3 regions of the Achromobacter sp. 18P8.1.1 genome follow, and region 1 is predicted to be linked to each of the others. Evidence: predicted binding sites of a transcription regulator. Region 1 holds the regulator's gene; each other region holds the start of a gene.
The links. Region 1 encodes NrdR, which represses ribonucleotide reductase genes. Its sites were predicted from a motif close to CACNANATNTNGTG; they were not measured.
Positions count from the first base shown of each region.

Region 1 (3,803 bases):
CATGTTTGACCGCAACCTCACCTTGTCCAAGGCTGACCCGGACGTTTGGGCCGCCATCCAGAAGGAAGACGTTCGCCAAGAGCAGCACATCGAGCTGATCGCTTCGGAGAACTACGCCAGCCCGGCCGTCATGGAAGCCCAGGGCACGCAGCTCACGAACAAGTACGCCGAAGGCTATCCGGGCAAGCGCTACTACGGCGGTTGCGAGTACGTGGACGTGGTCGAACAGCTGGCCATCGACCGCCTCAAGCAGATTTTCGGCGCCGAAGCCGCCAACGTGCAGCCCAACTCGGGTTCGCAGGCCAACCAGGGCGTGTACATGGCCGTGCTGAAGCCGGGCGACACCGTGCTGGGCATGAGCCTGGCCGAAGGCGGCCACTTGACGCACGGCGCGTCGGTCAACGCATCGGGCAAGCTGTACAACTTCATCTCGTACGGCCTGGACGAAAACGAAGTCCTGAACTACGAGCAAGTCGAGCAACTGGCCCGCGAACACAAGCCCAAGCTGATCGTCGCGGGTGCATCGGCCTACGCCCTGCACATCGATTTCGAACGCATGGCCCGCATCGCCCGTGAAAACGGCGCGCTGTTCATGGTCGATATCGCCCACTACGCGGGTCTGGTCGCCGGCGGCGCCTACCCCAATCCGGTGCCCCACGCCGACTTCGTCACGTCCACGACGCACAAGTCGCTGCGCGGCCCGCGCGGCGGCGTCATCATGATGAAGGCCGAGCACGAGAAGATCATCAACTCGGCGATCTTCCCCGGCATCCAGGGCGGTCCGCTGATGCACGTCATCGCCGGCAAGGCCGTGGCGTTCAAGGAAGCGCTGGAACCCGGCTTCAAGGATTACGCGCAGCAAGTGGTCAAGAACGCGAAGGTGCTGGCGGACACGCTGGTCAAGCGCGGCCTGCGTATCGTCTCCGGCCGTACCGAAAGCCACGTCATGCTGGTGGACCTGCGTGCCAAGGGCATCACGGGCAAGGAAGCGGAAGCCGTGCTGGGCCAGGCCCACATCACGGTCAACAAGAACGCCATCCCGAACGACCCGGAAAAGCCTTTCGTGACCAGCGGCATCCGCCTGGGCACGCCGGCCATGACCACCCGCGGTTTCACGGAAGCCGAAGCCGAACTGACTGCCAACCTGATCGCCGACGTGTTGGACAATCCGCGTGACGAAGCCAACATCGCCGCTGTACGCGCCCGCGTCAACGAACTGACGTCGCGCCTGCCGGTCTACGGCAAGCAGTAAGCAGCACTTCCCCGGCCCCCAGGCTATCCGCCGCAGGGGCCAGACCAAAGGGACGGCCCCGCAAGGCGCCGTCCCTTTGCTTTCCGGGCGGCAGGCGCTATCCTCGAGCCGGCTGTCCGTAGTATTGGGGACGAATAAGCCGTATTGGCGCTTCCCGCGGGGCGCATCGTTACAATATGCTCAATTATTGCTATCCGTGCCTTTAGGGAACACACATGCGGTGTCCATTTTGCGGCAATGCCGAAACACAGGTCGTCGACAGCCGCGTCTCGGAAGAGGGCGACGCGATCCGTCGTCGCCGCCGCTGCCTGTCCTGTGACAAGCGGTTCACCACCTATGAGCGGGTGGAGCTGGCCCTGCCTTCCATTGTGAAACGCAACGGCAGCCGCAGCGAGTACGATCCCGCCAAACTGCGCGCCAGCCTGAGCCTGGCGCTGCGCAAGCGCCCCGTCAGCACCGAGGATGTGGATGCGGCCGTGGCGCGCATCGAAGAACAGTTGCTGGCAAGCGGCCTGCGCGAAGTGCCCAGCGAACACATCGGCGAACTGGTCATGACCGAGCTGCGCAAGCTGGACAAGGTGGCCTACGTGCGCTTTGCGTCGGTCTACAAGAGCTTCGAGGACATCGGCGAATTCGTCGAGGCCATCCGCGAAATGCAGGGGCCCTTGCTGCCGGGCAAGCTGCGCAAGGAATAGCGCCCGGCGAGGTGCGGCAGGACGATAGACGGCGCTTCGGCGCCGTTATTGCAAGGTCGCCGAACGCGCCAGGCTGGGCGTCTGCGGCTGGAATTTGCGCCAGACGCGGCGCATGTGCTGGGCCGAGCCGAAGCCGGATTTTTCCGCCACGCGCTCCAGGTCCAGCCGGGTTTCGCGCAGCAGGTCGCGCGCCAGCGCGACGCGTATCTGATACAGGTAGTCCATCGGCGTGCAGCCGGCGTGCTCGCGGAACAGCCGCGTCAGGTGGCGGGCGCTGGTGTGCGCCTGGTCCGCCAGCGACTGCGCGGACCACGGTGCGGCGGGGTTGCGCACGACGGCGTCCTGCACGCGGTGCACACCCGGATGCATATGGCTGCGGTGCTCCAGCCACGGCGACAGCGTGGAATCCGTGCCGGCGCGGCGCTGATAGACCACCATGTCGCGCGCCACCTCGCTGGCGACGCGCGGCCCGCAGTGGCGCGACACCATGTGCAGCGCCAGGTCGATGCCGGCCGTGATGCCGGCGCTGCTGACCAGGTTGCCGTCTTCGACGAAGATCCGGTTGTCGTGCACGCGGGCGGTCGGGTCGATGTCCGCCAACTGCGCCAGGCAGGAGTGGTGGGTGGTGCAGTCGCGTTGCCGGGTCAAGCCGGCCGCGGCGGCGAACAGGGCGCCTGCGCAAACGGTCATCAGCGTGAAGCCGTCCGCCGGGTGGCGCACCGCCAGCCAATCGATGACGGCGTGGGCGTCCGGGCCGTCCAGCCGTGTGGGCTGGCCCACCACGCCCGAAATGATGACCAGCGCGTGCGCGGGCAAGACGGCCGGTAGCGGCTGGATGTGGGCAAGGTGCAGGCCCGCGATGCCGCTTTCCACGGCTTCGGAAGGGCCGCAGAAATGCTGCTCGAACGTGCCGGGGCAAAGCTTGTTGGCCACGCGGAAGGCTTCTGCGGGACCGGCCAGGTCCAGCAGGACGATGCCCCGCGACAGCACGAAGTACACGGGGATCATGGCGCTTTCCTTGTCCGGGTCAGGCCGCCAGCGCGTCGGCGGCGCGCGTGACGCGTGCAAACCGGCCTTGCAGCACCAACTCGGTATGGTCGCGGATCTCGGCCGGCGTGTAGTGCTTGCCGGACGGGCTTTGCATGGCGAACGTCAGGGTGGCGTCGGTGGGGAAGACCACCTTGAAGCCCGCGTCGCTGGCGTGGCGCGACGTGGTTTCGCAGCATTGTTCAGTGCGGATGCCGCTGACGATGATGCCTTCGATGCCGTTTTCCCACAGCCAGTCATGCAAGGAGCGGCCGTCCGCGCTTTCGGCGTACAGCGAGGAATGCACCGTCTTGTGGAACACGGCGGTGGGCGCCACACGCAGTTCCTGCAGCGTCTTGACGTGGCCCGAGGCCAGTGAGAACGGATTGGCCGGGTCGCTGGACTTGCTGACGTGGAACACCTGCAGCACGGGAATCCCCTGGGCGGCGGCCGAATCGATCAAACCCTGGATTTGCTCCAGGAAGGCCGGGTACTCGGTTTCGTCCCAAAACGGACGGTGCCGGAAAGATTCTTGTACGTCGATGACGATCAGCGCTTGTTTCATGTTCCGGGCTCCAGGCCAAGGATTTCAGGGGGTACGACGCCATTCTGCTGCGGACTCCCGCCGTGCGCGAGATCGTTGAAAGACGCCTGACGGCCCAAAACGGACATGCTGAGAGCATACCCCTTCCAGCAGGGGCGGGATGCGCCCGCAGGCGCCGCGACGGACATACAATTCCTGCCATGACGACCGTAAGCCCCCCCGACGATATCTACTGGATGCGACGCGCCCTGGCGCTGGCAGACCGCGTGCTGTTCACCACGGCGCC
Region 1 covers NZ_JBYOKH010000039.1:29,806-33,608, forward strand. Annotated here, with positions in the region: gene glyA (serine hydroxymethyltransferase) at 2-1,252, shown strand; gene nrdR (transcriptional regulator NrdR) at 1,468-1,947, shown strand; gene AC27VE_RS22025 (GlxA family transcriptional regulator) at 1,993-2,955, opposite strand; gene AC27VE_RS22030 (cysteine hydrolase family protein) at 2,975-3,538, opposite strand; gene ribD (bifunctional diaminohydroxyphosphoribosylaminopyrimidine deaminase/5-amino-6-(5-phosphoribosylamino)uracil reductase RibD) at 3,718-3,803, shown strand, end outside.

Region 2 (3,803 bases), on a different contig from region 1:
AGGCCGCCGATCTCGGTCTCCAGCGCCTGATAGAGCAGTTCGTGGATCTGCTGGGCGTTTCCGGCTTTGTGTTTCATCAGGGGGCTCCTTGTTCAGTGGCACCTGCGGCCTGACCGGCCAGGGCGGACAGTCAAGCGGATGAGGCGCCACTACAGCAATCCCCATGCCTGATCACGCAACGCCTGCCCTCGCGAAACGGAAGGCCTGGAATCCTTAGCATCGCAACTCCGGCCCCAATTCGCTTAGAATTGGAACCATTCTCAATAAAATCAAAATCCGTCCGGCTCGCGGCGGCAACAACGAATAAAGAGGCTCGTTCTGAAATCCGGTTTCCGCCTATCCATGGCCTGGTTGCATACCTGGGTCGGCCTGTGGTTTTCCTGGCTGCTGTTCACGGTGTTCCTGACAGGGTCGCTGGCCGTGTTTTCCGAGCCCATCACCCATTGGATGACGCCCGAGCACCACGCGGCCGAAGCCCTGGCCGCCCAGCAGGAAAGCGCGCCCGTGGACCGCGCCCGCCGCCTGGAGCTGGCGATCGACTACATGTCGCGCAAGCACGCAGGCGCCGAGATGTGGGAGATCTGGCCCGTCAACCGCTCCCACGAAAACAGCCTGTCGGTCTATTGGTTCGACCAGAACGGCCAGTACGCCGATGCGGAACTGGACCCCGCGACCGGCGCCGAAATGGATGACCATCACGACGAGGAAGGCCGCGCCACGATGGGCGGCACGCACTTCGTGAACTTCCACTACACGCTGCACGAAAGCCATTACGGCCTGTGGATCGTGGCCTTCGCCACCATGGCGATGCTGGTGGCGCTGATTTCCGGCGTGGTCACCCACAAGCGCATCTTCAAGGACTTCTTCACGTTCCGCGTGAAAAAGGGGCAGCGTTCGTGGCTGGACGCGCATAACGCGGTCGCCGTGCTGACCCTGCCCTTCCAGTTCATGATCGCGTACACCGGCATCGTGATCTCCAGCGCCGAACTGATGCCCGCCCCGGTCGCCGCCCAATACGGCGCCGGCATGGAAGGCACCCGCCTGTACCTGGCCGAGATGCAGGGCGAAGTCAAACCGCTGCGCACCGGCACGCCGCTTGCAATGCCTAAGCTGGAACCCATGGTGGCCCAAGCCGAAGCGCTGATCGGCCAGGCCGCGCGCGCCATCGTCATCAACAACCCCGAAGACAGCTCCATGCGAATTGCGGTCTACGGCTGGAACGAAGACCGCGACACCTTCCACAACATCAGCGCCACCACCGGCATGGCCGAATTCTCGGGCGCCACGGGCGAACTGCTGCGCACGCGGCCCGCCGGCGGCGTCAATGGCGGCACGCCCGCGCTGGTGCGCCAGGTGATGAGCGACCTGCACATGGCGCGCTTTGGCGGGCTGGCCATTCAGTGGCTGTACTTCATCTGCGGGCTGGCGGGCGCCGCCATGATGGGCACGGGCGCCGTGCTGTTCATGGTGAAGCGGCGCGCCAAGCTGGGCAATGAATTCGGCGGCGCCACGGCGCGCATGTACCGGCTGTTCGAAGGCCTGAACGTAGCGGCGCTGGCCGGCCTGGCCGTGGCGTGCGTCAGCTACTTCTGGGCCAACCGCCTGCTGCCTGTGGCGCTGGAGAACCGGGTGCTGTGGGAACTGCGCTGCTTCTTCGGCGTATGGGCGCTGATGCTGGCGCTGGCCTGGCTGTGCAGCCCGCGCCGTGCATGGATCTCGCAGCTGGGCTTGTTGGCAGCGCTGTGCCTGCTGCTGCCGGTAATGTCGTTCGCGACGCTGGGCGACCATGTGTTCGCGCAGATCGCACGCGGCGATTGGGAAAGCGCCGGCGTTGAACTGACGGCCGTCGCCTTTGGCGTACTATCCGCCTGGGCGGCCATCCGTTTGTGGAAGAAGCCCCTGTCCGCGCCCGCCCAGCGCAAACCCCGCGCGAACCAAGAGGCTGCGGCATGAACATGAACGACGTATTCGCCATTGTGATGGCTTTGCTGCTGACCTACTCGGGCATGGCCTGCCTGAGCCTGGCGATGCCGCGCCATTACGACCAGGTCTGGGGCCGTGATCCGTCGGCCGGCCATACGCGCGTGCTGCGCGGCGCCGGCGTGCTGTTGCTGGCGCTGGCGCTCCTGCCTTGCGTCGGCCTGTGGGGCAATACGGTGGGCGTGGTCGCGTGGCTGGGCTGGCTGTCCGCGGGCGCGCTGCTGTGGGTGGGCATGCTGTCCTGGGCGCCGCGGCCTGCCGCCAGCACCGCCGCCCTGGCGGTGGCCATTTCGCTGGCGGGCATCGGCATCGGCTTCTGAGGCCCACGGGGCATTGCGCTTTGCACGGGCTCCTTCCCCGTGTTTGACCCGCATCAAACCAGGCTGATATCGCGCGCAGGCTACGCGCCGATAGCACCATATGTGGTGGTAGAGTTTTCACACCCCACTACATATGGTGTCAATAATGCCTATCCAACACATCCTCAAGCGTGACGGCCGCGTCGCGGACTTTGATCGCGACAAGATCGCGCACGCCATGGCGGCGGCCGGAACCAGCACGGGGGAGTTGGATCTGGCGGGCGCGCAGGCGCTGACCGATATCGTCATCGGCGCCTTGGCGGACCAACCCTGCCCCGGCGTCGAAACCATCCAGAACCGCGTCGAAGAAGCCCTGGTCCAGGCGGGCCACTGGCGCACTGCCCGCGCCTACATCGTGCACCGCGAACAGCATGCCCGGTTGCGCTCGCTGCGCCACACCCTGGTGGATGTGGAAAGCGCCATGGAGGAATACCTGGACCAGCGCGACTGGCGCGTCAACGCCAATGCCAATCAGGGCTACAGCCTGGGCGGCCTGATCCTGAACGTGGCGGGCAAGGTCACCGCCAACTACTGGCTGTCCAACGTCTTCACGCCCGAAGCGGGCCAGGCGCACCGCGACGGCGACATCCACATCCACGACCTGGACATGCTCAGCGGTTATTGCGCCGGCTGGTCGCTGCGCCAGTTGCTGACTGAAGGCTTCAACGGCATTCCCGGCAAGGTGGAATCCACCCCGCCCAAGCACATGTCGGCCGCCATAGGGCAGATCGTCAACTTCCTGGGCACATTGCAGAACGAATGGGCCGGCGCGCAGGCCTTCAGTTCCTTCGACACCTACATGGCGCCCTTCATCCGCCGCGACGCGATGACGTACGCCGAGGTGAAGCAGGCCATGCAGGAACTGATCTTCAACCTGAACGTGCCCAGCCGCTGGGGCACGCAGACGCCCTTCACGAACCTGACGTTCGACTGGACCTGCCCGGCCGACCTGAAGGAACAGGTGCCGTACGTGGGAGGCCAGGAAATGCCGTTCTGCTATGGCGACCTGCAGGCCGAAATGGACATGATCAACCGCGCCTACATTGAAGTGATGATGGCCGGCGACGCCAAGGGGCGCGTGTTCACCTTCCCCATTCCCACTTACAACATCACGCCCGACTTCGACTGGAACCATCCCAACACCGACCGCCTGTTCGAAATGACGGCGCGCTACGGCCTGCCCTATTTCCAGAACTTCCTGAATTCGGACCTGGAACCCCATATGGTGCGGTCCATGTGCTGCCGCCTGCAGCTGGACCTGCGCGAACTGCTCAAGCGAGGCAACGGCCTGTTCGGATCGGCGGAGCAGACCGGATCGGTAGGCGTGGTCACCGTCAATTGCGCCCGCCTGGGCTACACCTGCCAAGGCGACGAGGCGAAGTTGATGGCGCGCCTGGACACGCTCCTGGGCCTGGGGCGCGACGTGCTGGAGACCAAGCGCAAGGTGGTGCAGCGCTACATCGA
Region 2 covers NZ_JBYOKH010000048.1:4,687-8,489, forward strand. Annotated here, with positions in the region: gene AC27VE_RS24185 (ferritin family protein) at 1-77, opposite strand, end outside; gene AC27VE_RS24190 (PepSY-associated TM helix domain-containing protein) at 343-1,953, shown strand; gene AC27VE_RS24195 (DUF3325 domain-containing protein) at 1,950-2,300, shown strand; gene AC27VE_RS24200 (ribonucleoside triphosphate reductase) at 2,446-3,803, shown strand, end outside.
Region 2: AC27VE_RS24200 (ribonucleoside triphosphate reductase) is a predicted target of NrdR. The motif match lies at 2,426-2,439, and genes of this name have one in related genera.

Region 3 (3,803 bases), on a different contig from region 1:
CCGCGCACCTGGAAGGCCTGTCGGCCGCGGTGCTGGACCTGACCGGCCTGGCGCAAAAGGGCGGCACGGTCGTCAGCCACATCCGCCTGGCGCCCGCTGGCGCCTCCGCCGGCCCCGTGCGCCTGGACTGGCAACAGGCCGACGCCGCCATCCTGTGCGACCCGGTGGCCTCGGTGGCGCCGGATTCGCTGGGCGCGCTGCGCCGCGGGCACACCCAGGTCACCGTCAACACGTACGTGGCCCCGGTCTCCGACTTCACGCGCAACCCCGATGCCGCCATGCGCCCCGAAGCGCTGCTGGCCAAGATCCGCCACGCGGCGGGCGAAGCCAACACGGCCGCCATCGACGCGCACGAAGCCGCGCTGGCCCTATTCGGCGACAGCATCCTGTCGAACATGTTCATGCTGGGCTATGCGTGGCAGCGCGGCGGCGTGCCGCTGTCGCAGGCCGCCATCAACCGCGCCATCGAACTGAACGGCGTGGCCGTCGCAGCCAATCGCGCCGCGTTCGACAGCGGCCGCCTTGCCGCGCATCAACCGGACGCGCTGGACAGCGCGCTGCGCCCGCGCGCCCAGGTCGTGCAGTTGCACGTGCCCGAGACCTTCGAACGCGCCGTCGCGCGCCGCATCGCGGACCTGACCGCCTACCAGGACGCCGCCTACGCCCGCGGATACCAGGACGTGGTCGAGGCCATCGCGGCCCGCGAACGCGAACTGGCCCCCGAGGCCAAGACCCCGCGCCTGGCGATGGCGGTGGCCCGCGGCCTGTTCAAGCTCATGGCCTACAAGGACGAATACGAAGTGGCGCGCCTGTACACGGGCGAAGCGTTCCAGGCGCAGCTGAAGGGCCAGTTCGAAGGCGACTACAGCCTGCGCTTTCACATGGCCCCGCCGATCTTCGCGCAGAAGGACCCGCGCACCGGCGTGCCGCGCAAGATGACGCTCGGCCCCCGCACCATGACCGCGCTGAAACTGCTGACCCGCCTGAAGGGCCTGCGCGGCACCTGGTTCGACCCGTTCGGCCGCACCGCCGAGCGCAAGATGGAGCGCGCCCTGATCGGCGAGTATCGCCAGACCATAGACCAGCTGCTTGTAGGGTTGACCCGGGACAAGCTCGCGCAAGCAGCTACAATCGCCGGCCTTGCAGAAACCATCCGCGGCTACGGCCACGTGAAGGCTGCGAACGTCGAGAAGTATCGGACGGAATTGGGTCGATTGATGCAGAGCTATACGGCACCGGCCCCGCGCGACATGCCCCTGCGGAAAACCGCATAAACATTCGCTCTGAGCGGTCCTGTCCTGGGCGCGCCTTACTGGGCGCGCCCAGTGCATTTAGTAACAATCTTTTGTGAGCTTCGTCATATCTTCTTCTTGTCCCTGTAGTTCTCGATCACTAGAATTAGTGTCCAACGAGGGGTGCTACACTATATGTTGTGGTCGCCTAAGCGCTGATTCTCGTCGGCCACGCCTTTTGGACTAGCCCGTCCAAGCGTTCCGACCCCCTCAAAAGATCCACATTCGTACCGGACATGACCGCCGTCATGTCGCTATCTACGCGTTTTCGCACAGGAGCTTCCATGCAGACTACGATCGCCTCTGTGACCCGGCCTTCGGCCGTGCCGCCCTCGCAAACCGATTCCCCTGCCGACGCCAATGGCGGGCAATGGGCCAGCTACAACATCATTCGCCGCAATGGCTCGGTGGTCGGGTTCGAACCCAGCAAGATCGCCATCGCCATGACCAAGGCTTTCCTGGCCGTCAACGGCGGCCAGGGCGCAGCGTCCGCGCGGGTGCGCGAGCTGGTCGAGAACCTGACGGGCCAGGCCGTCAATGCGCTGGTGCGCAACCGCCCGAACGGCGGCACGTTCCATATTGAAGACATCCAGGACCAGGTCGAACTGGCTCTGATGCGCTCGGGCGAGCACGACGTCGCCCGCGCCTACGTCCTGTACCGCGAGAAGCGCACGCAAGAGCGCGCCGCCGCCGCTGCCGCCGAAGGCCAGGACAAGGCCGCCGCTGCCCCGCAGGAACACGTGCTGAACGTGACCGATGCCGGCGTGCGCCGCCCGCTGGACCTGGCTGAACTGCGCGCGACCATCGTCGCCGCCGGCGAAGGCCTGGACGAATTCATCGACAGCGAAGCCATCCTGAAGGAAACGGTCAAGAACCTGTACGACGGCATCCCCGTCGACGAAGTGTTCAAGTCCGCCATCCTGTCCGCGCGCGCGCTGGTCGAAAAGGACCCGGCCTACAGCCAGGTCACCGCCCGTCTGCTGCTGCATACGATCCGCAAGGAAGTGCTGGGCGAAGAAGTGTCGCAAGACGGCATGGGCGCGCGTTACGCCGAATACTTCCCCACGTTCATCGCTCGCGGCATCGAAGGCGGCCTGCTGTCGCCCGAACTGGCCAGCTATGACCTGACCAAGCTGGGCCACGCACTGAACGCCAAGCGCGACCTGCAATTCGGCTACCTCGGCCTGCAGACCCTGTACGACCGCTACTTCCTGCACATCCGCGGCACCCGCATCGAACTGCCGCAGGTCTTCTTCATGCGCGTGGCCATGGGCCTGGCGCTGCGCGAAGCCGATCGCGAAACGCGCGCCATCGAGTTCTACGAGATCCTCTCCTCGTTCGACTTCATGAGCTCGACGCCGACGCTGTTCAACTCGGGCACGCTGCACTCGCAGCTGTCGTCGTGCTACCTGACCACCGTCTCCGACGATCTGGAAGGCATCTACGACGCCATCAAGGAAAACGCGCTGCTGGCCAAGTACGCCGGCGGCCTGGGCAACGACTGGACCCCGGTTCGCGCACTGCGCAGCCACATCAAGGGCACCAACGGCGAAAGCCAGGGCGTCGTCCCGTTCCTGAAGGTCGTCAACGACACCGCCGTGGCGGTGAACCAGGGCGGCAAGCGCAAGGGCGCGGTTTGCACGTACCTGGAATCGTGGCACCTGGACATCGAAGAATTCCTGGAACTGCGCAAGAACACCGGCGACGAACGCCGCCGCACGCACGACATGAACACGGCGAACTGGATTCCCGACCTGTTCATGAAGCGCGTCATGGAAGCCGGCGAATGGACGCTGTTCTCGCCGTCGGACTGCCCTGACCTGCACGACAAGGTCGGCCGCGCGTTCGAAGAAGCCTACATCGGCTACGAAAACCGCGTTGCCAGCGGCGAGCTCAAGCTCTACAAGAAGATGCCGGCGCTGACGCTGTGGCGCAAGATGCTGTCGATGCTGTTCGAAACCGGTCACCCGTGGATCACGTTCAAGGATCCGTGCAACATCCGTTCGCCGCAGCAACACGTGGGCGTCGTCCACAGCTCGAACCTGTGCACCGAGATCACGCTGAACACCAACGAATCCGAAATCGCGGTGTGCAACCTGGGTTCCGTGAACCTGGTCGCGCACATGAAGCCGGCTGCCGGCGGCGGTTTCGAACTGGACCACGACAAGATCAAGCGCACCGTCAGCATCGCGATGCGCATGCTCGACAACGTTATCGACATCAACTACTACGCCGTCGAGAAGGCCCGCAATTCCAACGCGCGCCATCGTCCGGTGGGCATGGGCATCATGGGCTTCCAGGATTGCCTGCAGATGATGCGCGTGCCGTATGCGTCGCAAGCCGCAGTTGAATTCGCGGACCGTTCGATGGAAGCGGTGTGCTATCACGCCTACTTCGCATCGAGCCTGCTTGCCGAAGAACGCGGCCGCTATCAGTCGTACGAAGGTTCGTTGTGGTCGCGTGGCATCTTGCCGCAAGACACGTTGAAGATGCTGCGCGATGAGCGCGGTG
Region 3 covers NZ_JBYOKH010000083.1:4,294-8,096, forward strand. Annotated here, with positions in the region: gene AC27VE_RS30065 (indolepyruvate ferredoxin oxidoreductase family protein) at 1-1,274, shown strand, start outside; gene AC27VE_RS30070 (ribonucleoside-diphosphate reductase subunit alpha) at 1,577-3,803, shown strand, end outside.
Region 3: AC27VE_RS30070 (ribonucleoside-diphosphate reductase subunit alpha) is a predicted target of NrdR. The motif match lies at 1,422-1,435, and genes of this name have one in related genera.